One region of the Microbacterium sp. SLBN-111 genome, then DNA from elsewhere that is predicted to be linked to it. Evidence: predicted binding sites of a transcription regulator. Region 1 holds the regulator's gene; the other holds the start of a gene.
What was found. The regulator LexA, encoded in region 1, represses DNA repair genes until DNA is damaged. The targets are predictions, from matches to a motif close to TCGAACANNTGTTCGA.

Region 1 (14,549 bases):
CTCTCGTCGGAGAACGAGCTCGACGGGCTCGAGCTGGCCTATCAGCCGGTGCTCGACCCGGCGCCGGCCCGCGGCGCCAACGTCGAGTTCGTGGTCCCGGCCGATCCGCTCGTTCGCGACGGGGTGGGGGCGATCAGCATGCGCGTGTTCGAGCGCGGCGTCGGAGAGACGCTGAGCTGCGGGACCGGCGTTGCGGCGGCGGCCCTGGCCGTGCGCCACTGGGCGGGACCCGCGGCACCCGACTCGTGGATCGTCGAGACGCGGGGCGGGACGCTCGGTGTCCGCGTCGCCGACGGGCGCGTGTTCCTCTCCGGACCGGCGTCCCTCGTCTTCACCGGAGAGGTCGCGCTCGCCTGAGAGCCTTCGCGGCCGGAAGCTCAGACCGCGTCGGTGATGACGTCGATCGGTTCGCTCGGCGGCGAGCCGTGGTGGCGCACGCGCAGCACCCGGTAGCCGCGGCCAGTGGCGGCGCGGTGGATCGAGAAACCGGTCGTGAAGGTGGCGGCGAGCCACCGCTGGAGCGAGTCGGATCCGAGGTTCCGCTGCACGACGAACCATCCGTCCGAGCGCTCTTCGAGGCGCGGGATCCAGTGCTCGAGCATGCCGTGCAGTTCGTTCTTGCCGACCCGGATCGGCGGGTTCGAGCGGATCGTCCGGAAGGAGATGCCCTCGGGAACATCCTCGGGCCGGACAGCGTTGACATTGGTGAGGCCGAGGCGCTCCGCGTTCTGCCTCACGAGGTCGAGAGCTCGCTCGTTGACGTCGACCGCCCAGACCGTGGCGTGCGGCGCATCCAGGGCGAGGCTCAGCGTAATCGGCCCCCACCCGCTCCCCAGGTCGAGGAAGTTTCCACCGGCGGGCGGAGCGGGGGTGTTGGCCAGCAGCACCGAGGTGCCGGCATCCAGTCGGTCGGGGCTGAACACGCCGCCGGCGGTCACGACTTCGAGCTCACGCCCGGCGAGGGTGACGCGGAGGCGGCGGAACTGTTCGGGACTCGACGGCGACGCGCTGAAATAGTGGTCGCTCCCCATGCGGGAAGCGTACCGGACCGGAGCCTCCGACGTGGGGGCGACTAAAGTGCGAGGATGCCGCGGCACTGCTCGCGGCCGAAAGGAACACATGACCGAACAGACCACACCCCCGAGCACCGACGAGTCGCCGGTGGACCCGGTCGACCGCGTGCTCGCGCGCGCCGATGCGCACCGAGGGGTCCGGGTCTTCGGGGCGGCGCAAGCCCTTCAGGATGCCTCGACGGCGTACGGCGGATCGAGCGACGGAGATCAGTGGGATCGCGAGGAGCGCGCCGCGCTGCGGCGTGTCCCCGGTCTCTCCACCGAGCTCGAGGACGTCACCGAGGTCGAGTACCGCCAGCTGCGCCTGGAGAACGTCGTGCTCGTCGGCGTCCACCCCCAAGGGGAGCAGACGGATGCCGAGAACTCCCTCCGCGAGCTGGCCGCCCTGGCCGAGACGGCCGGTGCGGTCGTGCTCGACGGCGTGCTGCAGCGTCGGCCGCACCCCGACCCCGCGACCTACGTCGGTCGAGGAAAGGCGGAGGAGCTGCGCGACATCGTCGCGGCGGTCGGCGCGGACACCGTCATCGCCGACACCGAGCTCGCCCCCAGCCAGCGACGCGCCCTGGAGGACGTCGTCAAGGTGAAGGTCATCGACCGCACCACGGTGATCCTCGACATCTTCAGCCAGCACGCGAAGAGCCGCGAGGGCAAGGCGCAGGTCGAACTCGCGCAGCTCGAGTACCTGCTCCCGCGCCTCCGCGGCTGGGGTGACTCGATGTCGCGCCAGGCCGGTGGACAGGTCGGCGCCGGCGGCGCGGGTATGGGATCGCGCGGTCCCGGTGAGACGAAGATCGAGCTCGATCGTCGCCGCATCCGCACGCGCATGGCCCAGCTGCGCAAGCAGCTGCGCGACTTCGCGCCCGCCCGCGAGGCCAAGCGCGCCGAGCGCAAGCGCCACACGATCCCGTCCGTCGCGATCGCCGGGTACACCAACGCCGGCAAGTCGAGCCTGCTGAACCGGCTGACCAGCGCCGGTGTCCTCGTCGAGAACGCCCTGTTCGCGACCCTGGATGCCACCGTCCGCCGCTCCGAGACCACGGACGGCCGTGTGTACACGCTGACCGACACCGTGGGCTTCGTGCGCAACCTACCGCACCAGCTCGTCGAGGCGTTCCGGTCCACGTTGGAGGAGGTCGGCGGCGCCGACGTCATCCTGCACGTCGTGGACGGCTCGCACCCCGACCCGGCCGCGCAGCTGTCGACGGTGCGTGACGTCATGGGTGACGTGGATGCCGATTTCGGTCACGAGATCGTGGTGTTCAACAAGGCCGACCTGTTGAGCCCGGATGACCGGCTCGTGCTGCGCGGGCTCGCGCCGGCGGCGCTGTTCGTGTCGTCGCGAACGGGCGAGGGCATCGCCGAGCTCCGCGCCGCCATCGAGGCGGCGCTACCGCTCCCCGCGGTCGAGGTCCAGGCGGTCGTGCCGTACGACCGCGGGGACCTCGTGTCGGCGGTCCACGAAACCGGCCTCATCGTCGCGCAGGAGCACCGGGAGCAGGGCACGTTCCTGCACGCACACGTCGGGGCTCGCCTCGCCGCCGAGCTCGCACCGTTCGCCGGCTGACGCACGTTCCCCGAGGACGCCCCGCCGCACCGGCGGGGCGTCTTCGCGTCCCCGGCCCGGCGCTCAGTCCAGCGAGACCGGGGCGATCCCGGGCGTCTCGAATCCGAACACCGCGCCCAGGAAGCCGAGTTCCCGGCTGAGGGAGTCCACGACGGTCTCGGCCCGGCGGAAGCCGTGCCCCTCGCCCTCGTACAGGACGTAGGCGTGCGGGATGCCGTGCGCCGCGAGGGAGTCGCGGATGGCCTCGGCCTGGGACGGGGGCACCACCCGGTCTTCCGAGCCCTGGAGGATCAGGAGCGGCACGCGGAAGCGTTCGGGGTGCGAGAGCGGCGAGCGATCGACGTAGACGGCTTCTGCGTCGGGCAGCGGGCCGATGAGCCCGTCCAGATACCGGGCCTCGAAGTCGTGGGTGTCCTCGGCGAGGGCGCGAGCGTCGCCCACGCCGTACCGGGAGATGCCGGCCGAGAACACGTCGGTGTTCGTCACGGCCGCGAGAACGGTCCAGCCGCCCGCGGACCCGCCCTCGATCGCGAGACGTTCGGGATCGGCGAGACCCGCGGAGGCGAGAGCGGATGCCGCTGCCGCCACGTCGTCGACGTCCACGACGCCCCACTGGCCGAGGAGGCGCTCGCGGTACGCGCGGCCGTAGCCGGTCGAGCCGCCGTAGTTGACGTCGAGGACGCCGATGCCGCGGCTCGTGAAGAACGCCGTCTTCGCCGAGGGCGCCGGGCCGACGTGGGAGGTCGGACCGCCGTGCACGAAGACGACGTACGGCGGCCGCTCGCCCTCGGGAGCGACGGCGTCGGGGTGCGTGGGCGGGTAGGCGAAGGCGTGCACCGGGCCGTGCGGGCCCTCGGTGGTGAGAGCGCGGGCGGATGGCATCCATTCGGCTCCCCAGGAACCCGCGCCCCCCGTGACGAGGTCGGCGGTGCCGCTGTCGAGGTCGAGGGACCACAGGCCCGCGCTCCCGGTCGCGGTCGTGCCGGAGATCAGGGCACGCGACCCGCGGACGTCGTCGACGGCCGCGCCGGCCACAGCCGGGACGCCCGTCGGGCGGACGCCGCTCGGTGCGATCTCGACGACCTCATCGCCTCCGTCGGTGCGCACCGCGACGATGCGACCGTCCGTCGTGGCGCCGTACCACCGCGTCCCGAGGACCCAGACCGGCCCGCCCGTGTCGGCGTCGACCGGGGCGACGGGCTGCGGGTCGCCGTCGAGCGCGCGCCGGTAGAGGTTCCAGCGTCCGTCGGGGTCGTCGGCGTAGAGCAGTTCGTCGTCGCCGATCCACACCGGCTGCAGGGGCGCCCGTCGGCCGCCGCCCGTGAGGTCGTGCGTCTCGCCGGTGTCCAGGGTACGGACGCGGAGAGTCGTCGCGTCCCACGGCATGTCGGGGTGGTTCCAGGCGATCCACGCCAGGCGGCGACCGTCCGGCGAGAGCGCCGGGTGGGCGAGGAAGTCGCTCCCGTCCGCGAGCACGACGGACTCGGAACCGTCGAGCGGGATCCGGACGATGGCACGGGACGGGACACGGCCGCGCCCGTGGGTCTCACGGATGGCGAGCAGCACGCCGTGCTGCCAGGCGAGTCCGCCGTGGCGCACGTCGCCGCTCTCGGGCGTCAGAACCCGCGCGGAGCCTCCGGGGGTCAGGGCGTAGACCCGTTGATCGGCCTTCTCGACGTAGAACAGCTCACCGGCGTCGGACGCGGTCCAGGCACCGCCGCCGTACTCGTGCACGGACGAACGAGCGTTCGCCGGTGCGGGGAGGACGGTCTCGACGGACCCGTCGGCGCGGCGCCGCCGCACCGCGACGCGTCCGCCTTCGCTGGGGACGGACTCGCCCCACCACACCTCGTCGCCGACGAAGCGGGCTCCGTCCACGCGCGGCGACGACTGCGACACGGCCTCGGGCGTCAGCGGCGAGGGCCAGGATCCATAGGGGAGCGTCTGAGGCATGGCATCCACCCTACGGACCGGGTCGGACATCCCGGGGGCGGACTCCCTGGCGGCCGGACCGCTCCGACTCAGCCCCCGACGGTCTGACGCGTCACGCCCAGACGTCCCACCCAGTCGCGGATGACCTGGCGCTGGCCCGCGTCGCACGTGTAGCCGTATCCGACGCTGACCTCGTAGTACGAGTATTCGTCGATCGACACCTCATGGTCGAGAGACCAGCCGTCGAGGAACGTCAGCGCGTAGCAGTCGGCCATCGTCTCGACGTCGCCCCCGAAGGACGCGAGGGCGGCGTCCGTCGGACCCGGGTTGGTGAACTGCAGGACGTGGGCGTATTCGTGGTACGCCGCACCGGTGCGGATCCAGTCCGTCATCGTCGGATCCGCTCGCGTACCGGCCCGCACGTGGACGGTGAAGGGGTCGGTGCTCGTGACGCACGCCAGGGCCGTGTCGCCGCAGGGTGTGGCGTCGTCGAAGACGGTGGACACCCAGCCCCGTCCGAGGCTGTCGAGCGTGGCCTCCCACGCGGTGCCGGAGGCGTTCGACGCCGCCTGATCCGCCACACCCGCGGACTGTTCGGAGATCTCCGTCGTCAGCTCCTTCAGCACCTCGACGTCCTGACCGAGACCGGTGGCGTTGCGGCGGTGGTTCCACGCGCTCTCGGCGAGGTTCTCGACGCGGTTCCACGGGACGACGGTCGAGTACGGAAGCCCCACGAGCGGGTCGACCGTCGCGTACAGGTCGTCCATCGCGGCACCGAACTGTTCCTTGCGGTCGATCATCTCCTGCTGCTCGTCGAGGCGTTGCTGCTGATCCGTGATCTTCTGCTGCTGATCCTCGATCTGCGTCCGCGCCTCCTCCAGCTGCGTGACCACCCAGAAGAAGCCGAGCCCGCCGGCGACGACGACGAAGAAGAGCAGGACGGACAGGATCACGACGCTCGTCCGCGGGCGCCGCGCCCGTGCCGTCGGGGACGGTTCGCCGTTCGGCACCGCGGGCGAAGGAGTGGCGGCCGGGTCCGGCACGGGGGAGGCGGGGGAGTTCGACGACACGGGACTCGCTCTCTCGAGGTGTCCTGTCATGCTAGGGGCCGCTCACCCGGGGCCGAGATGGGCCTGTGGACAAACGCCCCGGGAACCACGAAGGCCGGATGCCGCCTCGAGGGGGCATCCGGCCTTCCGGATCGTCGTACCGACGTCAGACCGTGCGCAGGACCGCGACCACGCGCCCGAGGACGACGGCTTCGTCGCCCAGGATCGGCTCGAACGCGGAGTTGCGGGGGAGCAGCCACGTGTGCCCGTCGCGGCGGCGGAACGTCTTGACGGTCGCCTCGCCGTCGAGCATGGCCGCGACGATCTCGCCGTTCTCCGCCGTCGCCTGCGCGCGGACGACGACCCAGTCGCCGTCGCAGATGGCCGCGTCGATCATCGAGTCGCCGGACACCTTGAGCATGAACAGTTCGCCCTTGCCGACGAGCTGGCGGGGGAGCGGGAAGATCTCCTCGACCTGCTGGTCCGCCGTGATCGGGACTCCCGCGGCGATCCGCCCGACGAGGGGCACGAGGGCGGCGTCGCCCACGGCGGGTGCGGTGTCGGCGGGGTTCTCGGCAGCCGTGCCGGGCAGGTCGATCAGCACCTCCATCGCGCGCGTCTTCCCGGGGTCGCGGCGCAGGTATCCGCTCAACTCGAGCTGGTTGAGCTGGTGGGTGACGCTCGAGAGCGACTTGAGCCCCACGGCATCGCCGATCTCGCGCATGCTCGGCGGATAGCCGTGCCGTGCGATCGAGCGCTGGATCACCTCGAGGATCGCGAGCTGCTTGTCGCTGAGGCTCTTCCGGCGCCGGGTCTGCGGCCGTTCGCGGCCGGCTGCGGTCGTCGCGTCGGTCATGTGTGCTCCCCTCGCGCCGCGCTTCCGATGCGGCGGAAATTCGAATGTCGGAGGTCCGTGATGAGGTCTCCTCGTCGAAACCGTATCCGGTAGATCACTCGAACAAGGCGGAGCGCTCCGCGTGTCGCGTTCGATCGGTCTCCGAGAACCCCGGTGTTGACACTCTCACAGTATCGAAGATAGATTCGGAATACAGATTCGCACCACCGCCCTCCCGGCCGAGGGTGGGGTGCGAATCTCTCCCCACTGAGGAGCACACCATGAGCAGCATTGCCGTCACCACCCCCACGACCCGCCTGCGGCTGACCGCGCGCGGGCGCCGCGTGTTCGCCTTCCTGGCCGCGCTGCCCGTGGTCGTCGCGCTCGCCATCGCCGTCGTCGGCGGGGGAGCGGCTCTCGCCTCCAACGAGTCGGGCGCGCCGGCGGGCGCGTTCACCGAGATCACCGTCATGAGCGGCGAGACCCTGTGGTCCATCGCCGAAGACGTCGCACCGGGTTCCGATCCCCGCGACGTGGTGGCCGAGATCACCCGGTTGAACGCGCTCGAGAACGGGTCCGTCACCGCCGGCCAGCGCATCGCGATCCCCGCGGAGTACGCCCCGAGTCGGTGATCCCCGGGTACGGAGCCGCCTACGATGGGTGAGGTGACCGTTCGCCTCGATGACCTGCCTCTTCGCGACGACCTGCGGGGAATGACTCCATATGGAGCACCCCAGGCTGCGCTTCCCGTCGCTCTCAACGTGAACGAGAACACGCATCCGGTTCCCTCCGAGGTGGCCGACGACATCCTGGATGCCATCGCCCGGGCGCTGCGCGACGTCAACCGGTATCCCGACCGGGAGTTCACCGGACTCCGAGAGGCGTTCGCCGACTACCTGGGCAACGGGCTGACGCGCGAGCAGATCTGGGCGGCCAACGGCTCCAACGAGGTCCTCCAGCACATCCTGCAGGCGTTCGGCGGTCCGGGCCGACGCGCCCTCGGCTTCACTCCGACGTACTCGATGTATCCCATCCTCACCCGCGCCACCGGTGCGGAGTGGGTCGCGGCCGAGCGTGAGCACGACTACACGTTGAGCCCGGCGTTCGCCGCCGAGCAGGTGGTGCGCGAGAACCCCGACATCGTCTTCCTCTGCGCGCCCAACAACCCGACGGGAACGCCGCTCGGCCTCGACGTCATCGAGGCCGTGTACGCCGTGACCGACGGCATCGTGATCGTTGACGAGGCGTACCACGAGTTCGCGCCGCACGATGCCCCGTCCGCGGTGACACTCCTGCCCGGCCGTCCGCGTCTCGTCGTCTCCCGCACCATGAGCAAGGCGTTCGCCTTCGCCGGCGCTCGCGTGGGCTACCTCGCCGCGGATCCGGCGCTGATCGACGCGCTGCGCCTCGTGCGCCTGCCCTACCACCTGAGCGCCCTCACGCAGGCGGCGGCGACCGCTGCGCTCGGCCACGCCGAGACGATGCTGTCCATGGTCGACGAGATCGTGGCCCAGCGCGACCGTATCTCCGCCACGGTGGCGGCCCTGGGCTACGTCGCGCACGAGTCGTGGACGAACTTCGTGCTGTTCGGCGGAGTCGACGACCCCGCGGCGACGTGGAAGGCGCTGTACGACCGCGGCGTGCTCATCCGCGATGTCGGCATCCCCCACCACCTCCGCGTCACCGCCGGGACGGCGGACGAGACCACCGCGTTCCTGGACGCCCTGGCCTCGGTAGGATCGCGAGCATGACCGGCCCCGTCACGCCCCGCACCGCCACGATCGTCCGCGAGACGAGCGAGTCGCGGGTGGAGCTTTCGCTGGACCTCGACGGCACCGGTGCGAGCGAGATCTCGACGAGTGTGCCGTTCTTCGACCACATGCTCACGGCGTTCGCGAAGCACTCGCTGACCGATCTGCGCGTGACGTCGACGGGCGACACCCACATCGACGCGCACCACACGGTGGAGGACACCTCGATCGTCCTTGGCCAGGCGATCCGTCAGGCCCTCGGTGACAAGTCCGGCATCGCTCGCTACGGCGATGCGCTCGTCCCGCTGGACGAGGCGCTCGCGCAGGCCGTCGTCGACATCAGCGGTCGCCCCTACCTCGTCCACACCGGCGAGCCGGTCGGCTTCGAGCACCACCTCATCGGCGGCCACTTCACCGGGTCGCTCGTGCGTCACTCGTTCGAGGCGATCTCGATCCACGCGGCCCTGACCGTGCACGTCCGCGTCCTCGGGGGTCGTGACCCGCACCACATCGCCGAGGCCGAGTACAAGGCGCTCGCTCGTGCGTTCCGTCAGGCCAAGGCTCTCGACCCGCTCGTCGACGGCATCCCGAGCACGAAGGGTGCGCTGTGAGCAAGCCCGTCGTCGCCGTCCTCGACTACGGTTCGGGCAACGTCCACTCGGCGGTCAAGGCGCTCATCGAGGCCGGCGCCGACGCGCGTCTGACGTCCGACCGCTCCCTCCTCCTCGACGCCGACGGACTCCTCGTCCCCGGTGTCGGGGCGTTCAGCGCGGTCATGGGCGCTCTCAACGCCAGCCGTGGCGGCGAGATCATCGACCGGCGCCTCGCGGGTGGCCGTCCGGTGCTCGGCATCTGCGTCGGCATGCAGGTCATGTTCGGCCGCGGCATCGAGCGCGGCACCGACACCGAGGGACTGGGGGAGTGGCCGGGTACGGTGGCCGAGCTGTCCGCCCCCGTGCTCCCGCACATGGGCTGGAACACGGTGTCCGCGGGCGAGGGCTCGCGTCTGTTCGACGGCATCGCCGACGAGCGGTTCTACTTCGTGCACTCGTACGCGGCGCAGGAGTGGTCGCTCGAGGTGACGCCTCCGTTCCCCGAGCCCGTGCTCACGTGGTGCACGTACGGCGCTCCGTTCCTCGCGGCGGTCGAGAACGGCCCGCTCGCGGCGACGCAGTTCCACCCCGAGAAGTCGGGCGAAGCCGGCATCCGGCTCCTCGCGAATTGGATCGACGGGCTGGGCGCGACTACTGTGTGACCTCGTGCCCGGGGCTGGCGAGAGGCGCCTGCCGGCACGAGGAGCCATGAACGATTTCGCGTCCACGCCCGAGCTTGTCCTTCTCCCCGCGGTCGACGTGGCCGACGGCAAGGCCGTCCGACTGACCCAGGGAGAGGCCGGCACCGAGACCAGCTACGGCGACCCCGTGGATGCCGCGCTGGACTTCGCGCGCCAGGGTGCCGCCTGGATCCACCTCGTCGACCTGGATGCCGCCTTCGGTCGCGGCAACAACACCGCCGTGATGCGGAAGGTCATCAAGCAGGTCAAGGGTGTGCAGGTCGAGCTGTCCGGTGGCATCCGTGACGACCGCTCGCTCGAAGCCGCGCTCGAGAGCGGCGCGACGCGCATCAACCTCGGAACCGCCGCCCTGGAGAACCCCGAGTGGGCCGCCCGACGTCATCAACCGGTACGGCGAGGCCATCGCGGTGGGCCTCGACGTGCGCGGCACGACGCTCGCCGCCCGCGGCTGGACGCGTGACGGCGGCGACCTGTGGACGGTCCTCGAGCGACTCGAGGACGCGGGCTGCAGCCGTTACGTCGTCACCGACGTGACGAAGGACGGCACGCTGCGCGGCCCGAACCTGGAGCTGCTCCGCGAACTCACGCAGCGCACGCCCAAGCCGATCGTTGCGTCGGGCGGCGTGTCGAGCCTCGACGACATCGCCGCGCTCCGCGAGCTCGTGCCGCTCGGTGTCGAGGGTGCGATCGTGGGCAAGGCGCTCTACGCGGGCCAGTTCACCCTGGCCGAGGCGCTGGATGTCGCCGGACACTGACGATCCCCACGGCCACGGTCCGCACCTCGGCGGTCCGCGCGCCGATTCGGCCGGCGTCCCCTGGGAGGGGCGGCGTTTCGAGGCGAACCCGCACTCGGGCGACGACGGCTCCGCGGACCCGGCCCTGCTCGCCGCGCTCGAGGCGTTCTCTGCGGGGAGCGGTGACGCGACCGACGTCGTCGAGGCCTACCGCACCGCGCGTCTGCTGATCCCGCTCGTCGCGGAGAAGGGTGACCACGGCGTCGGACCGCACGGGCTCGAGGTCGACAAGACCCAGGAGCTTTCGATCGTCACGGTCGCCGCGCCCGACGGACGCAAGGTGCTGCCCGTGTTCAGTTCCGTCGCCGCGATGCAGCGCTGGGATGCGACAGCGCGCCCCGTTCCGGCCGACGGCCGCCGTACGGCTCTCGCCGCGGCCTCGGAGGACACCGAACTGATCGTGATCGACCCGACCTCCGACACGGAGTTCGTGCTGCGCCGACCGGCCGTGTGGGCGATCGCACAGGGCGAGTCGTGGGAGCCGGCCCACGTGGCCCCGGCCGTATTCACGGGGCTGCAGGAGAGCATCTCCGGCGAGCTCGCGGTCCTGGATCTGGCGGTCCAGCCGGGCGACCCGACGGGTCGCCTCCGCGGCCCCGAGCTGGTCGTCCATCTCCAGTTGATGTCGGGTCTGGAGCAGGAGGAGTTGGATGCCGTGCTCGCGCGTCTCGCGCGCCGTTGGGCCGCCGACGACCGCATCGCGGTGCTCGTGGATTCGCTGACGGTGAAGCTGCATCGCAGCACCGACGTCTGACGCGAGGACTCACGCGGGCGTGCGGGCGTCCGCCCATCGGGCCCACAGTCCGCGCAGCGCGGTCTCGAGCCACGCGCGGTAGCGGTCGTCGGTCCACCCCGACTTCGTGACGAAGAACGCGTGGGTCTCGGGGCCGACAAGGTGATTGAGCTCGTCCGCGGCCTGGTCCTGATCTCGCGGGTCGAGCAGGCCGCGCTGGCTCATCCAGGCGGCAGCGAGGCCGAGGTCCGCACGTCGCCGGGCGTCGAGGTCGGCGATGGCTGCCGCGGCGAGCTCGTCGGTCTCCGCGGCCACGGCCATCGCGCGCACGATCCCTGCGGTGGCCCCGGTTGGCAGCCGCGACGTAGTCCAGCCATGCGCGCACGGCATCGTCGGTGTCGGGCCGTGCCATGATCTCGGCGATCGCCGGACGCTCCGCGAGACTGTGGGGGCCATCGTCGCCGGCGAACGTCCGCTCGAACGCCGCCACGAGCAGGGCTGCTTTGGTCCCCGCGAGGTGGACCGACTGCACCGACACCCCGGCGGCCGCCGCGATGTCCTTCATGGTCGTGCGGGTGTACCCGTCCCGGGCGAAGAGCTGCGCCGCCGCGTCGAGGATGGCCGCGCGCGTACGCTGCGCCTCCGCCTGGCGGGCGGGGGAGGAATAGGGGCGCGGGGGCATGGCATCCTTCCACTATCGTTAGAGTCCAAATCTAACGAAATGGATGCGCTCATGGCGACTCTCCTCCTGGCGTCGAACCCGATTCACGGTCATGTCGGCCCGATGCTGCAGGTCGCGGGCCATCTCGTGCGCGAGGGGCACGACGTGACGATGGTCACCGGCACGCGGTTCCAGGAGCGGGTCGAGGCCGCGGGCGTGGGTTTCCGTCCCCTCGGCGGCGCGGCCGACTATGACGACCGTCGCCCCGACCTCCACCTCCCCGACCGGGCGAAGTACTCCCGGGGTGCGGCAGGCGCAGTACGACATCCGCACGATCTTCGTCGACACGATCCCGGATCAGTACGCGGCCGTGGATGCCGCGATCGACGCGACCCGTCCGGATGCCGTGCTCGTCGACGGTGCCTTCGGCGGGATCCTGCCGGTCCTCTACCGGGGTCGCGCGCGGCCGCCGGTGCTCGCCCTGGGCGTCACACCCCTGTCGCAGTCGTCGCGTGCGCTCGGACCGTACGGGATGGCGCTCCCGCCCGCACGGGGAGCGCTCGACCGCGCCCGGTACGCGGTCCTCGACGTCCTCGCGCGTCGACTCGTGTTCCGTCCGACGCAGCGGGCCGCCGTCCGGGCACTCGCCGCTTGCGGCACGCGACCGCACGGATTCGTCATGGATCTGTCGCGGCGCTTCGATCGATTCCTGCAGACCGGGCCGGCGAGCCTGGAGTATCCGCGCCCGGATCTCGCGGCGAACACGCACTTCGTCGGCGTTCTGCCGCAGGCGGGATCCGACGTGCCCGTGCCCTCCTGGTGGGGCGATCTCGACGCGGCGGAGCCGTCGTCCACGTCACGCAGGGCACGATCGACAACCACGACTTCGGGCGCCTGGTCGGCCCGACCCTGGCGGCGCTGGCCGACCGCCCGGTCACCGTGGTCGTCAGCGCGGGCGGACGCGCGGTCGAGGATCTCGGCCCGCTTCCGGCGAACGCGCGAGCCGCGAGCTACCTGCCCTATGACGCTCTGCTGCCGCGCACGGACGTCTTCGTAACGAACGGCGGGTTCGGGGGAGTGCAGGCGGCTCTCGCCGCGGGCGTTCCGGTCGTCGTGGCCGGCGACACGGAGGACAAGCCCGAGGTCGCGGCGCGCGTCGGCTGGACGGGCGCGGGCATCGACCTGCGGACGGGGACCCCGAGCCCCGCGGACGTCGCCCGGGCGGTGGACGCCGTCCTGGCCGACCGTTCCTATCGGGCGGCGGCGAGCCGTCTCGCCGCGGATGCCGCCCGCCACGACGCCCTGGCCGAGATCACGCAGCATCTCCTTGAGGCTCAGGTCCTGTAGCCACCGCTCACGTGCTGCCGCATCCGTCGGTCGCGGCCGTCGAGCGTTGTTGCTCGGGCAGATCGCGGAGGGATGCCGTCCTCCCGAGCCAAAACCCCAACCCGCCGCTCTCATGCTCCCGCGGGTGTCACCGAGGAGCCGTCCTGCGGCACAGGGCGGAGGGATGCCGTTCTCTCGAGGCAATCGGGGTAGGGGCCCTGTTCTTGCCTCGGGAGGACGGCATCCCGGAGCCCGGTACCCCAGAACGAGCGACCTAGTTGACGGGACCCGTCCACTTTTCGCCCGGCCCCTTACCGATGGGGTCGGGGATCACCGAGGCTTCACGGAAGGCGAGTTGCAGCGAGCGGAGGCCGTCGCGGAGAGAGCGCGCGTGCATGTCGCTGATCTCGGGGGCTCCGGCGGTGATGAGGCCGGCCAGGGCATTGATGAGCTTCCGGGCCTCGTCGAGGTCGATCTGCTGCTGCGGGTCGTCGGCGAGTCCGACCTTCACCGCGGCGGCACTCATGAGGTGGACGGCGGTCGTGGTGATGACCTCGACAGCGGGGACGTCGGCGATGTCGCGGGTGGCGGAGGCGGAGGCGCGCTCCTGCTCCTCCCAGCGCGCGAGGCGCTCGGGATCCTGTGCGGCGCGGGCGTCGTCGGGGGAAGTCGTGTCCACGTGGTTCTCTCTGCTAGACTATGGCGGGCTTCGGAGCGTTCTGCTCCGTACGAAAGAGGATCACATCCCACCCGCGCTTGCCGCTCCAGGCTACCGGGTTCCCGCACTCCGCTCCGTCTCGCACGGGGTTGCTCGGGTGCAGAAGCCGGTGCTCAGGGCACCGTGCCGGGTGGCGTGTACTCCTCTTCGCCCGTGGTCCCCCAGGATCGCGGCGGCCGTCATCCGCAGACAAGAGGAGTTCCGCATCAGCGATCCCCGCACCAACGAGCGCATCCGAGTCCCGGAAGTCCGACTCGTCGGACCCAACGGCGAGCAGGTCGGCATCGTCCGCATCGAAGCTGCGCTGCGTCTGGCCCAGGAAGCGGACCTCGACCTGGTCGAGGTCGCGCCGAACTCGAGGCCGCCCGTGGTCAAGATCATGGACTACGGCAAGTTCAAGTACGAGGCTGCCCAGAAGGCCAAGGAAGCGCGTCGCAACCAGGCGAACACCGTCCTCAAGGAGGTCCGGTTCCGTCTGAAGATCGAGGCGCACGACTACATCACCAAGCTCAAGCGCGCCGAGGGGTTCCTGCAGGCGGGCGACAAGGTCAAGGCGATGATCCTGTTCCGCGGTCGTGAGCAGTCCCGTCCCGAGCAGGGTGTGCGCCTGCTCCGTAAGTTCGCCGAGGACGTCGCCGAGTTCGGCACGGTCGAGTCGAACCCCACGATCGACGGCCGCAACATGGTGATGGTGATCGCGCCGCACAAGAACAAGTCCGAGGTCAAGACCGAGCAGAACGCCCAGCGCGCTGCGAACCGTGAGGCGGCCCGGAGCGCCGCCCGCGGCGACTCGGCCCCTGCGGAACAGCCCACCTCGGC
Region 2 (14,549 bases), 920 kb from region 1:
GATACGGATGGATGCCGAGCGCCACCGGCGCGGTCGCGGCGCCGACGTTTTCGATCACGTGCTCGACGTGCAGGCCGTCGACGAGGAGGGTGAAGATCACGCGCGTGCGCAGGTGAAACGGGTAGCCGGTCTGCGGGACGACGTCGGCGGTGAGCACGAGCCGGTCGTCGGTCTGCTCGGCGGCCGTGTAGGAGCCGAAGCGGAGGAGCCCGTGGCTGGCGTTGCCGAACGCGGGCTCGCTGATCGCGAGCTGCCGCTCCGCGCCGCCGAAGGTGTACTTCCCATCCCGGATGCGATTCGGCCACGGGACCAGAACGACCCCGGATGCCGCCGGCGTGGGCACGTCGTCGGCGTAACGCGGTACGAGGTCGACGCCGTCGACCGTCAGCGCGCGGAGGGCGGCGCCCACCTGCGCGATCTCCGCCGAGGAGCGGGGGCCCTGCAGGCGGAAGCGGTGGCCGGTGGGGTCGGCGGTCATGAGGCGGCCTTTCGAGAGCGGGGCGGGCGTTGCAACCAGGGTCGCAGGAGACGTGTCACCCAGGGAAGCACCGCGTAGGTCATCACCGGGGTGAGCAGCAGTGTCGTGCCGAGGACGCGCAGCGGCAGCGGAACCTCGGTGAATCCCGGGATGAACCCGAGCAGCCAGCTGGCGAGCAGATTCGTGGGGAAGAAGCCGATCCAGATCGTCACGGCCTGCTTCCACCGGGGCGGCGCGACCGGGACCGGTTGCTGGACCGTCTGGGTCGTGGCATCCGTCGGCTCGAGGACCGAACCGAACGGGGCGTCGAACCATCCCTCGATGCCGGTGCGCCGCTCGACGCGCTCCTCGCGCGCGAACGGGCGGCCGGAGTCCAGCCACCACCGGCGCTGCGAGGACGTCTCCCAGCCCTCGAGGGTGGTGATGTCGCGGAAGCGGTACAGCATGTACCAGAGGTCGCTGTCTTCGCCCGCGCGCACCCAGCCCGAGCCGAGAAAGCCCGGGAAAGCGGTCGCGAGGTCGGTGCCGGCCTGCATCCAGGAGGTCGCTTCGGCGGTGCGCGTCGGGTCGATGCGCCGCTCGATCGCCACCGTGATGGGGTGGGCGTCGGTGTCTGCCATGGTTCCATCTTCGGTCAGCGGCGGGGCGTCGTGCCGTGGCCAGCGCGGCGCCGGGGTGGGTGTGTCCCGCTTTGTGCGGGTAGCCGGGTGGGGTGTGTCCCACTTTGTGCGGGTAGCCGGGTGGGGTGTGTCCCACTTCGTGCGGGAATCGGCGGTCGAATGTGCACGAAGTGGGACATGGGGCGGGGTGGGGCGTGGAGCGGTGCGGGGCGGGGCGGCGTGCGGGGGAGGGGTGTCCCACTTTGTGCGGAAATCGGTGGTCGAATGTGCACAAAGTGGGACATGGATGCCATTCCCAGGAGCGACCTGTAACGTTGAGAGGTCGGCTCTGGACACCGCACTGTGTGCGGATGGGTTTGTGAGTCCAAGGGGCCGATGGAGGGAACGCGATCGCGTTCTCGACCATCACTAGTGAATGGCCCCCGGCCGACGGATGTCCGGGTTGCACCGCCGTGCGGTGCCGCTGTTTCGCGCAAACAGAACCCAGAAGGACACCCATGCCCAAGAACAAGAAGCCGGCCGGCGGCCGCGCCGCGAAGAACTTCGAGCCGCGCTACGGCGCGAAGACCTCGTTCCAGGACCGCAAGCGCCGTCCCGGTACCGAGGCGCCTGCCAAGCCCGGCAGCAAGAGCCCCAACCACCGCGGCTACCGCGCCCCCGAGGCCGACACCGCGCCCGCGAAGCGTCGCTGGACCTCGCAGGAGCGCGCCGGCCGCGACGAGGCTCGTGGCATCCGCAACCACGCCCGCGGTGACGAGCGTCCGGCCCGGTCGTTCGATCGTGACGAGCGTCCGCGTCGTTCGTTCGAGGACCGTCCTGCCCGGTCGTTCGAGCGTCGTGACGAGCGTCCTGCGCGTGACGACCGTCCCGCGCGGTCGTTCGACCGCGGCGAGCGCCCTGCCCGTTCGTTCGATCGTGACGAGCGTCCGCGTCGTTCGTTCGAGGACCGTCCGGCTCGGTCGTTCGAGCGTCGTGACGAGCGTCCCGCGCGTGACGAGCGTCCTGCTCGGTCGTTCGACCGCACGGACCGTCCTGCTCGTTCGTTCGATCGTGACGAGCGTCCGCGTCGTTCGTTCGAGGACCGTTCGGCCCGCTCGTTCGACCGCCGTGACGAGCGTCCTGCGCGTGACGAGCGTCCTGCTCGTTCGTTCGACCGCACGGATCGTCCTGCTCGTTCGTTCGATCGTGACGAGCGTCCGCGTCGTTCGTTCGAGGACCGTCCGGCTCGGTCGTTCGAGCGTCGCGATGAGCGCCCCGCCCGCGAGGATCGTCCGGCTCGGTCGTTCGAGCGTCGCGATGAGCGCCCCGCTCGCGAGGACCGTCCTGCCCGTTCCTTCGAGCGCCGCGAGGACCGTCCCCGCCGCAACGACGGCCCCAACCGCTCCGACTGGAACGCTTCGCCGAAGCGTTCGGCCGAGCACGAGGAGCGCGTCGACGTCGTCCACGAGCGTCTTCAGGCGGAGGCCGTGGATGCCGCGACCGTCGCCGAGGCGAGCTTCGCCGACCTCGGGCTGGGCGACAACATCGTCCGCGCGCTCGCCGGTCTCGGCGCTGCGAGCCCCTTCCCGATCCAGGCCGCGACCGTGACCCCGATCCTCGAGGGTCGCGACGTGCTCGCGCGCGGTCGCACCGGCTCGGGCAAGACCATCGCGTTCGGCGCCCCGCTCGTCGAGAGCATCCTGCGCGCCCAGGCGGGCAAGCGCCGCGAATTCGGGCGTGCCCCGAAGGCGCTCATCCTGGCGCCGACGCGCGAGCTCGCGCTGCAGATCGACCGCACCGTCCAGGTCATCGCGCGCAGCGTCGGCCTGTTCACCACGCAGGTCTACGGCGGTGTGCCGCAGGCGCGCCAGGTCGGCGCGCTCAAGAAGGGCGTCGACATCGTCATCGGGACGCCCGGCCGCATCGAGGACCTCCTCAACCAGGGCAAGCTCGACCTGTCCGACGTGAGCATCGCGGTGCTCGACGAGGCCGACCACATGTGCGAGCTCGGCTTCCTCGAGCCGGTGCAGCGCATCCTCCGTGCGACCGCGGACGGCAGCCAGAAGCTGCTCTTCTCGGCCACGCTCGACCGCGAGGTCGCCGCGCTCGTCGACGAGTTCCTCGTCGAGCCGGCCGTCTACGAGGTCGCCGGTGAGGACCAGGACTCGGGCACCATCGACCACCGTGTGCTCGTCATCGACCACCGTGACAAGGCCGAGATCCTCGGTTCGCTCGTCGACCGCGAGGGCAAGACGCTCGTCTTCGCGCGCACCCGTGCGTACGCCGAGATGCTCGCCGAACAGTTCGACGAGGCCGGCATCGCTGCGGTCGCCCTGCACGGCGACCTGAACCAGCAGAAGCGCACCCGCAACCTCGAGAAGCTCACCTCGGGCCGCGTGAACGTGCTCGTCGCCACGGACGTCGCCGCTCGTGGCATCCACGTCGACGACATCGACCTGGTCATCCAGGCCGACGCTCCCGATGAGTACAAGACGTACCTGCACCGCTCCGGCCGTACCGGTCGCGCCGGTCGCCGGGGCACGGTGGTGACGCTCATCACGCGTCAGCGCCGCCGGCGCATGACCGAGCTGCTCGACCGCGCCGAGATCGAGGCGCCGTTCGAGGAGACGCAGCTCGGTGACGACGTCATCGAGGAGCTCGCGGGTCGCCAGCTCTCCGACGTCACGTCCTGAGCCTCCCCGTCGAGAGCCCCGTCCGCCGTGTGCGGGCGGGGCTCTCGCGTTCTCAGAACAGGGTGGGCTCACTCGCCGGCGCGACGGAGGGGCGAGCGGATGCCGTCGACCCGGTGGTGCGCACGGGGCCGAGCCGCGGCGCGGTCGCGGTGCGGCTGGCGAGTCCGGGTTGGGGCCTGCCGCGCGGGTGGTCGTCCTCGTCCCACCCGTCGAGCCGGTGCATCCGCAAGAGGGGCTGCACGCGTTTGCCGAGCCACCGCCGGTACGCCTGGGGCGCCTGGACCGACACCCCGGGGTACAGGCCGCGGTACGACGACACGAGCTCCGGATGCTCGCGTTCGAGCCATTGCAGGAACCACTCCTTGGCGCCGGGCCGCAAGTGCAGCGCGCCGTAGACGACCCGCGGCGCACCGGCGGCACGGATGCGGGCGAGGGCGTGGTCGAGCGCCGCGACCGAATCGGTCAAGTGCGGGAGGATCGGCATGAGGAACACCGTCACGCGGAAGCCCGCGTCGGTGGCGGCGCGGACGGTGTCGAGGCGTGCCTCCGCGGTGGGCGTCCCGGGCTCGAGCGACCGCTGCAACGTGTCGTCGAACACGGCGATGGACATCGCGAGCGTCACGTGGACCTCTTTCGCCGCGTCGGTGAGCAGCGGGAGGTCGCGCCGCAGCAGCGTGCCCTTGGTGAGGATCGAGAACGGCGTGCGGTTCTCGGTGAGCGCGCCGATGATGTCGGGCATGAGCCGGTAGCGCCCCTCGGCGCGCTGGTACGGGTCGGTGTTCGTCCCGAGCATCACGGGCTCGCGCGCCCACGATCCGCGCCGCAGCTCGCCGCGCAGAACGTCGGCGACGTTCACCTTGACCACGATCTGCGAATCGAAGTCGGCGCCCGAGTCGAGGTCGAGGTACTCATGCGTCTTGCGAGCGAAGCAGTTGTGGCTCACGACGCCGTTGGCGATGAAGTCACCCGTGCCGGTGGTGATGTCGATCATGTCGATCTCGTAGCCCAGGTCTTCGACGGAGACGACGCGGAGGTCGGAGCTGGTTTTGACGGCTGCCCCGACGACATCGAGCGAGGTTCTGGCGGATTCGGGCGTGATGGCGCCCACGCCGAAGCCCTGCAGACGATTCGATGTCGTCAGATACGGGCGTTGATCCGGCCCCTGCATCGCGCCGCGGACGAACTTCCATCCGCGTTCTGTGAGGAAGCGATGGTCCGCGCTCGCGACGATCTCGGTACCGTCGGCCAGGGTCACGCGGAAGGCTCGCTTGCGCGTGGGCCACTTCGCCAGGACTTCGGTGCGCACGAACCTTCGGTAGGCGCCGCGACGCTCCGTGCCGATGATCCCGTCGCCCACCTTCACGTCCGCGAGGGCAACGTGCCGTCCGTCCGCAGCCAGGATGAGCGTGTCGGGCGACAAGCAGTAGGCACACGAATGACTGCACCCTCGGTACGGGTTCACCGTCCAGTCGAACGGCATCGCGGAGGCGCCGGGAACGCGGTTGAGCGCCGTCTTGGCGAGCACCTCGTGGAACGTCATGCCGGCGAACTCGGGGGTGGTGACCGAGCGTACGAGACCGTCCATGCGCTCCATGCCGGGGAGCGCCGCCGTGTCGTCGACGCCGAGCTTCTGTCCCTGCCACCTCATTCATCCATGAGAACAGATGTTCGAATGCAAGGCAACCCGCGAGCGAAAGAAGTAGAATAAAGAGACTCGCACGCCGCCGCCGTCCCAGCCGTGGATCCGCTCGACACCACCGCGCCCGACTCGACCTCGGCGAATGCGCGGGCGACAATGGGGCGAGTGACGTTCCACGATCCCGAGACCTCGCCCCGCCGCGCCGCGCGCGCGGAGGCCGAGCGACGGGCGACGGCGGCGATCACCCTCCCCCACGGTGGGCCGGATGCCGTGGAGCCGCCGTCGCGGCGGAATCTCCGCGCCGACCCCGGCCCGCGTCTCCGCGCGATCCCGCTCCTCGTCCGGCGCCGCATCGCGGTCGCCGCTCTCGCCCTGGTCGTCGTCGCGTCCGGCGCTGTGGCGATCGGAGCCGCCGTCGCTTCCGGGAAGACGCCGGCGACCGAACCGCAGGCCGCGGCGGCGATCGCCGGCCCGCCGGCCGTGCCCGCCGAGGGGCTCCCTGTCCCGGTCATCGCCGAGGCGCCGGCCCCGAAGAGCCCCTGCGACGACCCGGCGTTCACCTCCGCCCTGGCGTCGGGCGACGACGGAGCGACGATCGCCGCGATCGGTGGCGGGGAGGCGTTCCGTTCGGCCGTGGCATCCGGGATTGCTCCGTGCGTCTCGTTGGCGGATGCCACCCGCCAATGGGTCGTCGTCAACAAGCAACGCCCGTACGACCCGGCGAATTACCGCCCGAACGACCTCGTGATGCCGAACGGCGTGCGGGCGCTCGAGGATTCGGCGCTGCGGCAGCGGGCCGCGGACGCCCTGTCGAAGCTGGTGCAGGCGGCCGAGGATGCCGGCGCCGGGGAGATCGGCTACCTCAGCGCGTTCCGTTCGTACGAGACGCAGCAGAAGACGTACGCGGCGCGGGTCTCGGTCGGCGGCGTCGCGGAGGCAGACAAGGAGAGCGCGCGCGCCGGGTTCAGCGAGCATCAGTCCGGCCTCGCGGTCGACATCGTTCCCTGCAGTCGGTCGTGCGGCACGCTCGACGACGTCGGCGGGTCGACCCAGGGCGCGTGGGTCCGCGACCACGCGTGGGAGTACGGCTTCATCACCCGCTACGAGCAAGGGCGGATCGACGTCACCGGCTACGAGCCCGAGCCGTGGCACCTGCGCTACATCGGGCCGGAGCTGGCCAAGGCCTATCACGACGGCGGCTACACGACGCTCGAGGAGTTCTTCGGCTTGCCCGCCGCCCCGTCCTACTGACCACAGACTGGCGGCCGTCGTTACGATCGAGCGCATGCCCCTCGCCCTCGTCACCGGTGCCGCGCGCGCCAACAGCATCGCCGCCGGCATCGTTCCGCGCTTGGCCGCGGACGGCTGGGACGTCGTGACCAGCGATCTTTCGACGGGCGACTTCCCGTCCGACCTCTCCGACCCGGCGGCGCCGACGGCGTTGATCGAACGTGTCACCCGCGAACGGGGCACGCTGTCGGCGCTCGTTCTGAGCCACGCGCACGACGTGGAGTCCGGCATCCTGGACACGACCGCCGAGAGCTTCGACGCGCACGTCGCGGTCAACGCCCGTGCGACATTGCTGATGATCGCGGCCTTCGCCCGCCAAGCGGATGCCACCGGTGGGGCCATCGTGGCCTTCACGAGCGATCACACCACCGGGAACCTGCCCTACGGTGCATCGAAGGGGGCGCTGGATCGCATCGTCATCTCTGCCGCGCGGGAACTCGGCCCCCTCGGAATCTCGGCCAACGTCGTGAACCCTGGGCCGATCGACACGGGCTGGATGGACGACGAGACGCGCGCTGCCCTCACGGCGATGCATCCGCTCGGTCGATCGGGGACGCCGAAGGACATCGCGGCGCTCACGTCGTTCCTCCTGTCCGACGAGGGGCGCTGGGTCAGCGGCCAGCTCCTCCACGCCGACGGGGGATTCTCGGCTCGGCTCTGAGCGCTGACCCGCGCGGATGGATGCCATGCGACCTACACTCGGCGCATGAATGACGTGCTGGGCTGGGGGAGCATCGCGGTCGTCCTCGGCCTGCCCGTTGTACTCGTCGTGTCGGCCGCGATCGGGCGTCGTCGCCCGAAGGGTGATGCCGTGCTGTCGTCCGGCGGTCTGCTCGGATTCGATGAACTGTTCCACCCGTCCGCTCACGAAGCGCGGGTCGTGTGGGAGGCCGAGCAGGAGACCCCGGCTCCCGCCCCGACGCCGGACACCGGACCCGGGGTCATCGAGAACGGTCGGCGGATCACGATCGAACTGACAGCGGATCGCTTGGCAGAGAGCGTTGCGGGTGAGAAGCGTCACATCTGAGGTGATCCACGCCAAGACCGCGGAGCGCGTCATGTAGCCTCGACGCAACGTGCCCTTGCCGTTGACCACCCAGCCGATTGTGGGTAGGCCGATGACAAGGGCCTTCTTCTTTCGAGAGGCAGGCGAATGGCTGGTCGACAGCGCGAGGCGTTACTCACGCCGGTAACCGGGCGCGTCGATTCGGCGCCGATTCCCGTACGCGCCGAGCAGGTCACCGCCATCCTGGTTGACGGCGATTTCTATCGTCGACGTGCCGCACGACTCTTCGGACACAAGGAGCCGTCCGAACGTGCCGACGAACTCCTGGAGTACAGCCGCCGCCATATCAAGCAGTCGAAGTCGCGGCTGTACCGAATCTTCTACTACGACTGTCCGCCCTCGGAAAAGGTCGTCTTCCACCCCTTGACCCGCCAGGTCGTGAACCTCGCCAAGACGGCCGACCACGACTGGATGGTCGCACTCCATAGTGAACTGGTCAAGCGCAGGAAGGTCGCACTGAGGCGGGGGGAACCCCTCGAGACCCAAGCGGGATATCAGCTCAGACCTGAGAAGCTCAAGGAGCTTCTCTCCGGGCAGCTCTCGACTGCGGATCTGACGGAGAAGGATTTCAGCCTCGACCTGACGCAGAAAGGCGTCGACATGCGCTTGGGGCTGGACATCGCGACATTGGCCGCCAACGGGCACGTCAACCAGATCATCATGATCGCCGGCGACAGCGACTTCGTGCCTGCGGCGAAACACGCCCGTCGCGCCGGCATCGATTTCGTCCTCGATCCAATGTGGGCACGCGTATCGGATTCGCTGCACGAGCACATCGACGGCCTGTGGCAGTGCGTCAGCCCGGAACCAAGGAATCTCAAGGATCCACTTCACGTCGACAACTTGAGGTCGCGAGACGCGAGTGCGGTCGGTGGCGACATCGGCGCCGAAGAGTTCTGACAGGTCGAGCCCCGCGTCACACCACGACGAACACCGCCGCCGACACCACCCAGAACGCGAGCACGAACGCGGTGTCGCGGCGACGCCACGGGACGAGGTGCCGTTCGGTGCGGTCGGGGTGGGCGCCGAAGGCGCGCGCATCCATGGCGAGGGCCACGCGTTCGGCGTGACGAATGCCGCCGGCGAGCAGCGGCACGACCGTCCGCATCCACCGCGCGGGCGGGAAGCCGCCGACGCCGCGGACCCGGTGGGCCTGCCGGATCGTCTCGAGTTCGCGGCCGAATCGCGGGACGAACCGGATCGCCGCGAGGGCCGCGTATCCGATCCGATACGGCACGCGCAGCTGCTGGACGAGCGCCCGAACCAGATCAGGGCCGGTCGTCGTGAGGCCGCCGATGAACGCGAGCGTCATGATCGCGGCCAGGCGCAGGCCGGTCGCCCACCCGACGGCGAGGGCGCTGTCGGTGAGGACCCACGACCCCACGCGCACCACGGCGGACCCGCCCGAGGCATCGGCCCACAGCGCGAAGCCCCCGGTCACGACGAGGACCGCGAGCGGCACGACGACGCCGAGCAGCACGACGAACCGCGCCGACCAGCGGGCACCGGTGAGGAGCACGAGGTACGCCAGGCCCAGGAACGCCGCCGGAGTCGCGACGTCGCGCACGAACACGAGGGCGACCATCGCGGGGAGCGCCGCCGCGATCTTCGCGAGCGGGTTCAGCCGCGCGAGGTACGTCGTCCGACCGGTGTCGAGCGCGACGGCGGTCACCGGTCACCGCCGGGGAGGTCGCGGAGCCGCGTGATCGACGCGAGTTCCGGATGCTGCCGGAGCCCCTCGAACGCCCGGCGCAGGGGTGGGACCCCGAGGCCGGTCCGTTCGAGCAGCGCCACGTCGGCGAACGCGTCCGCGACGGTCGCATCGGCGGCGAGTCGGCCGGCATCCATCACGACCACCCGATCGGCGTGCTCGGCGACGAGCTGCAGGTCGTGCGTGACCACGACGATCGCCGTTCCGCTCGCGCGGAGGTCGTCGAGCATCGCGAGCATCTCCTCCGCGCGGGCGCGGTCCTGCCCGTAGGTGGGCTCGTCGAGCACGAGCAGCCGAGCCCCGCCGATGAGCGCCGTGCCCACCGACAGGCGCCGCTTCTGCCCGCCCGAGAGCAGGAACGGGTGCGCGTCCGCGCGGTCCGCGAGGCCGAACCGCGCGAGCATCTCGTCGACGCGCGACCGCACCTCCGCCTCGGGCACCCGTAACCGGCGCAGGCCGTGCGCGAGTTCGTCGTCCACGGTGGTCGCGATGAACTGGTGCTCGGGGTTCTGGAACACGAAACCGACGTGACGGGACAGCTCCCGCGCGGACAGACGCCGCACGTCGACCCCGTCGATGCGCACCGTGCCGCGCGGCGGCCGCCGCACTCCGGCGATCGCCTGCACGAGCGTGGTCTTTCCGGCACCGTTCCGGCCGACAACGGCGACGAACTCGCCCGCCGCGACGTCGAGGTCCACGTCGTGCAGGATCGTCGCGCGCCCTCGCGTGACCCCGAGGCCCCGCACGCGAAGGAACGGCTCACCGCCGGGCTTCCGCGGGGTCGGAAGAGCCGTGGATGCCACGCCCCCGGCCGCCTTCTCCAGAGCCGCCCGCAGCTCCTCGGGCGTCAGCGGCAGTCGCCCGAGGTCGTAGCCGGCGCGCTGGAGCCGCAGTGCCGCGAGGGTTGCGGTCGGCAGCCACACCCCGAGGTCGTGCAGCTCGCGCGCCCGCCCGCGGAGCACCTCATCCACGCTGCCGTCCGCGACGACACGCCCCGCGCCGTCGAGCGCGACGACCCGGTCGACCAGTTCGACCGCGGCATCCAGGTCGTGTTCGATCAGCACGATCGCCCGGTCTCCCGCGGCGACGACGTCGCGCAGCGCCGCGTAGACCTCCGCGACCCCGGCCGGATCGAGGCTCGCGGTCGGCTCGTCGAGAACGAGGAGGGGGGATGCCATCGCCAGCGCGCACGCGATCGCGAGACGTTGCCGACCCCCGCCGGACAGGACGTCGGGGGACTCGTCGCGCCGGTCCCACAGCCCCACGCGGCGCAGCGCCGACTCGGCGCGCGCGAGCACCTCGGCCACGGGGAGCCGCAGGTTCTCGGGGCCGAAGCAGACCTCGTCGAGCACGGTGCCAGTGATGAGCTGCGCGTCGGGGTCCTGGAAGACCATCGCGACGGTCGGCGCGAGCTCGGCGACCGGGGTGGTCGTGGCATCCCTCCCCCCGACAATCACCTCGCCGAGGACCTCGCCCGGGACGGCCTGGGGGAGGAGCCCGTTCATCGTGAGCGCCAGGGTGGACTTGCCCGACCCGCTCGGCCCGAGCAGCAGCACCACTTCGCCCGGGCGCACCTCGAAACTCACGTCGGCGGGCGTCGGGCGGTCGGCCTCGAGGTGCGTGACGGCGACGTTCCGCAGGCGCAGCAGCGCGTCGACCTCGGCGCGGGGCTCCGCGGCGGTCGGGTGCGGGTGGGCGGTCACGGGTGTCCTTCGGCGAGACCTCCAGTCTATTTAGGTAGGCCTTACCCGCGCCGGATGGCGTCTCGACGTCGAGGCGACGGCATCCGCGTGTGTGAACGAGGGAGGGTCTGGGACGAGCGGAGGACCGGCTCGCCGCCGCGGCTCCTCCGCCCGTCCCTCGCCCTCCGCTCCTCACGCGCGACCGCGCGCTCTGGACGGCCGAATTGCGCGAACGGTACATTCGAGGTTCCTCCGCCCGAACGGATGATCTCGTGACCGGTCTCTCCCGCCGTCAGTTCCTGCACGCCACCGCCGCCGCCGCCGCCGCGACGGGGCTCGGCTTCGACGTCCTCGCGCCGCAGCTCGCGCGCGCCGCGACGCCCTCGGTCGACATCCCGTCGACGCTGCTCCAGACGATCCGGCAAGGCGCGATCCTGTCGGGCAAGTACCGCACGCTCACGACCGGGCCGGGGGAGCCGTACCTGCCGCGCATCGACGTGCTGCGACGCTCACCGTCGCCCGCGCGCGCCACCGCCCGTCGCTCGCTGCTGTACCTCGGGCACCTGTCCGACCTGCACGTCATCGAGGCGCAGTCGCCGGGCCGCATCGAGCCGATGATCGTGCAGGCCCACTCGGCGTGGGGCTCGGCCTTCCACCCGCAGGACCCGCTGAGCCCGCACGCGACGGCGGCGATGGTGCAGGCCTTCTCGGACGCCCGCTACAGCCCGCTCACGGGCGCACCGATGAGTGCGGCGATCGTCACCGGCGACAGCGCCGACATGCACTCGCACCTCGAGCTGCGCTGGTACATCGACCTCATGGACGGCCTCGCGGTCGATCCGGCCACGAGCGGGCCGACATGGCAGGGCGTGCAGGCCTGGAGCGAGGCGACGTGGGCGTATCGCCCGGGCGATCCGAGCGGCGGCGACTTCGGCGACTACGGCTTCCCGCGCCTGCCCGACCTCCTCGCGCAGGCGATCGCGCAGCCCGTGAAATCAGTCGGCCTCCCCGCGCCCTGGTACGCCGTCTACGGCAACCACGACACGCTCCTGCTCGGAACGTTCGACATCAGCCCGCAGCTGCGCGCGCTCGCCGTGGGCGCCCGGAAGTCGTACACCCTGGATGCCACGGCCTCCACGGCCCTCGAAGGGTGGGCCGCGGGCACGAGCGTCCTCGCGCAGGTGCTGGCCGCTCTCGGATTGGCATCCGGGGGTCCGGGGTTCAAAGAGGTCACGGCCAACCCCGAGCGCTACCTGTTCGAGCAGCGCGACTTCATGGCCGAGCACTTCCGGACCGAACCCACGCCCGGACCCGTCGGCCACGGCTTCACCGCGCACAACCTCGCCTCGGGCGAGACGTGGTGGCAGGCCGACCTCAGCCCGCGCATCCGGGCGTTCGGACTCGACACGTGCAACGCCGTCGCCGGACCCGACGGCGCGGTGCCCGAATCGCAGATGCAGTGGCTGCGCGCGCAGCTCGAGATCGCGCAGCGCGACCAGGTGCTCGCGCTGATCTTCAGCCACCACAACAGCCTCACGCTCGAGAACCGTGCGACCCGACCCGGGGTCGACGAGAAGCTGTACGGCGCGGACGAGTTCGTCGCGATGCTGCTGGAGTTCCCCGTCGTCGTGGGGTGGCTGAACGGCCACACGCACCTCAACCAGATCCTCGCCCACACGAACGCGGGCGGCGGGTTCTGGGAGATCACGACCGCGTCGTGCATCGACTTCCCGCAGCAGCAACAGGTCGTGGAGATCGTCGACAACCGCGACGGCACGCTGTCGCTGTTCACGACCGTGCTCGACCACGCCTCGCCCGCCGCTCCGGGGAACTCGGGTTCGGTCGCCGACCTCGCCGCGCGCAGCCGCGAGCTCGCCGCGAACGACTGGGCCGAGACGCCGCTCATGCGGCGCGGATCGCCGCTCGACCGCAACACCGAGCTGCTCCTGCCGGCGCCGTTCGACCTGTCGGTGATCACTGACGCGCAGCTCGAGGCGCAGCACGTGACCGAGCGCGCGCGGATCCTCGCGTACGAGAAGGAGCGGGGACTGTGAGGCGGTTCTTCGGGGTGTGCGCGCTGGCGGCGACCGTCGCGCTGGCCGGCTGCTCGCAGGTCGCCGCGATCGCTCCCGTCGGCGGGAATCACCTGACCGAGGTGCGTTTCGCCACCATCGACGTGCTGCAGCAGAAGAGCGTCGCGCTGGAGGAGGTGCCGACGTGCACGCGCGCGTCCGACGGGGCGATCTCGTGCACCGGGACGACCGCGGACGGCGCGGCGGTCACGGCCGCCTCCCCCGCGGACGACCCCGACAGCTTCACCGTGACGGTGGGCTCCGACACCGTGTTCACCGGCAGCGTCAGCGCCGTGATCGACCAGGCCGCGGGGGTCGCCCCGTGAAGCGCGTCCTGCTGATCGCGGCCGTCGTGCTGGGGAACGCCGTCGTGCAGGCGCTGTGCGTGCTCCCGGGCGCGACGCCCTCCGTCGACCCGCTGTTCCTCGCTCTGCTCGCGGCATCCGTCCTCTCGCTCGTGGCCTCGGCGACGGCGGTGGTCGCGCTCGTGGGCGGTTCGGGTGCGCGGTGGCTGCGCGCGCTCGCCGCCGTGGTTCTGGCGTTGGCGATCGTCGGCGCGCTCGCGGTGCTCTCGTCGGCCACCCTCATCCCCGCCGCGCTGGCCGCCTTCGTCTTCGTCTCACCCGCGGGGAACCCGGATGCCACGGCGTGGAGCGGCCCGCGGGCGTTCGCGTGGCATCCGGTCCGGGCGATCCTGCTCGCGATCGTGACGTTGGTCGCGCTCGTCGTGCTCGCCGTGGCCGCGCTGCTTCTCGGGTTCTTCGTGACCGGATGGCTCGGGTCTTTCGCGACGTGGGTACTCGTGGGGGCCGTCGCAGCGCTGCTCGCCCGGGCCTGGGCGCAGGTCGCGTCGCGGCCGCGTCGGCCCCGTTAGCGCCGAGACAGCCCGCGCGCGACGCCGGCGCCGCGGAGGCCCGAACCGATCGCGATGCCCACCGCCGTCCAGGCGACCGGCCCCAGCACGCTGATCACCAGGTACGTCACCTGCGCCCAGGGCGCGAGGGCGCCGAGGTGCGCCGCGAACCACACGGCCGCCGCGACGATCAGCCCGATGATCACCGCCGACACGAAGAAGCGCGCCGTCGCCCACACGCGGTAGCGCGTGAGCGCGGCGATGCCCTCCTGGATGCCACCGAAGAGGATCGCGGTGCCGAGGAAGCGGAAGGTCCACTGCGGAGCCATGGCGCTCGCGACGAGGGCCGCGAGCACGTGGGTGAGAAGGGCGACCCACGGCCGTCGGACGACCTGCTGAGCAATGATGCCGGGCAGCACGTGCGAGCCGAGCACGAGGCCGTACGCCCACGGGGCGGTGGCCAGCA

Region 2: RKD05_RS04530 (Rv2578c family radical SAM protein) is a predicted target of LexA. The motif match lies at 5,427-5,442, and genes of this name have one in related genera.

What each region holds. Positions count from the first base shown of each region.
Region 1 is NZ_JBMGQH010000001.1:26,322-40,870, reverse strand. It holds gene dapF (diaminopimelate epimerase) at 1-357, shown strand, start outside; gene RKD05_RS00200 (class I SAM-dependent methyltransferase) at 378-1,031, opposite strand; gene hflX (GTPase HflX) at 1,309-2,637, shown strand; gene RKD05_RS00190 (S9 family peptidase) at 2,701-4,590, opposite strand; gene RKD05_RS00185 (hypothetical protein) at 4,659-5,522, opposite strand; gene lexA (transcriptional repressor LexA) at 5,785-6,474, opposite strand; gene RKD05_RS00175 (LysM peptidoglycan-binding domain-containing protein) at 6,735-7,085, shown strand; gene RKD05_RS00170 (histidinol-phosphate transaminase) at 7,110-8,204, shown strand; gene hisB (imidazoleglycerol-phosphate dehydratase HisB) at 8,201-8,815, shown strand; gene hisH (imidazole glycerol phosphate synthase subunit HisH) at 8,812-9,459, shown strand; partial or broken gene priA (bifunctional 1-(5-phosphoribosyl)-5-((5-phosphoribosylamino)methylideneamino)imidazole-4-carboxamide isomerase/phosphoribosylanthranilate isomerase PriA) at 9,506-10,253, shown strand; gene RKD05_RS00150 (SseB family protein) at 10,237-11,046, shown strand; gene RKD05_RS00145 (hypothetical protein) at 11,056-11,346, opposite strand; partial or broken gene RKD05_RS00140 (TetR family transcriptional regulator) at 11,522-11,707, opposite strand; gene RKD05_RS00135 (hypothetical protein) at 11,726-12,034, opposite strand; gene RKD05_RS00130 (glycosyltransferase) at 12,506-13,033, shown strand; gene RKD05_RS00125 (DUF1844 domain-containing protein) at 13,287-13,691, opposite strand; gene infC (translation initiation factor IF-3) at 13,936-14,549, shown strand, end outside.
Region 2 is NZ_JBMGQH010000001.1:947,751-962,299, reverse strand. It holds gene RKD05_RS04545 (aldose 1-epimerase family protein) at 1-478, opposite strand, end outside; gene RKD05_RS04540 (antibiotic biosynthesis monooxygenase) at 475-1,098, opposite strand; gene RKD05_RS04535 (DEAD/DEAH box helicase) at 1,596-3,770, shown strand; gene RKD05_RS04530 (Rv2578c family radical SAM protein) at 3,823-5,418, opposite strand; gene RKD05_RS04525 (M15 family metallopeptidase) at 5,575-6,660, shown strand; gene RKD05_RS04520 (SDR family oxidoreductase) at 6,695-7,360, shown strand; gene RKD05_RS04515 (hypothetical protein) at 7,406-7,726, shown strand; gene RKD05_RS04510 (NYN domain-containing protein) at 7,853-8,665, shown strand; gene RKD05_RS04505 (energy-coupling factor transporter transmembrane component T family protein) at 8,682-9,437, opposite strand; gene RKD05_RS04500 (ABC transporter ATP-binding protein) at 9,434-11,179, opposite strand; gene RKD05_RS04495 (TIGR03767 family metallophosphoesterase) at 11,431-13,212, shown strand; gene RKD05_RS04490 (hypothetical protein) at 13,209-13,556, shown strand; gene RKD05_RS04485 (hypothetical protein) at 13,553-14,104, shown strand; gene RKD05_RS04480 (ECF transporter S component) at 14,101-14,549, opposite strand, start outside.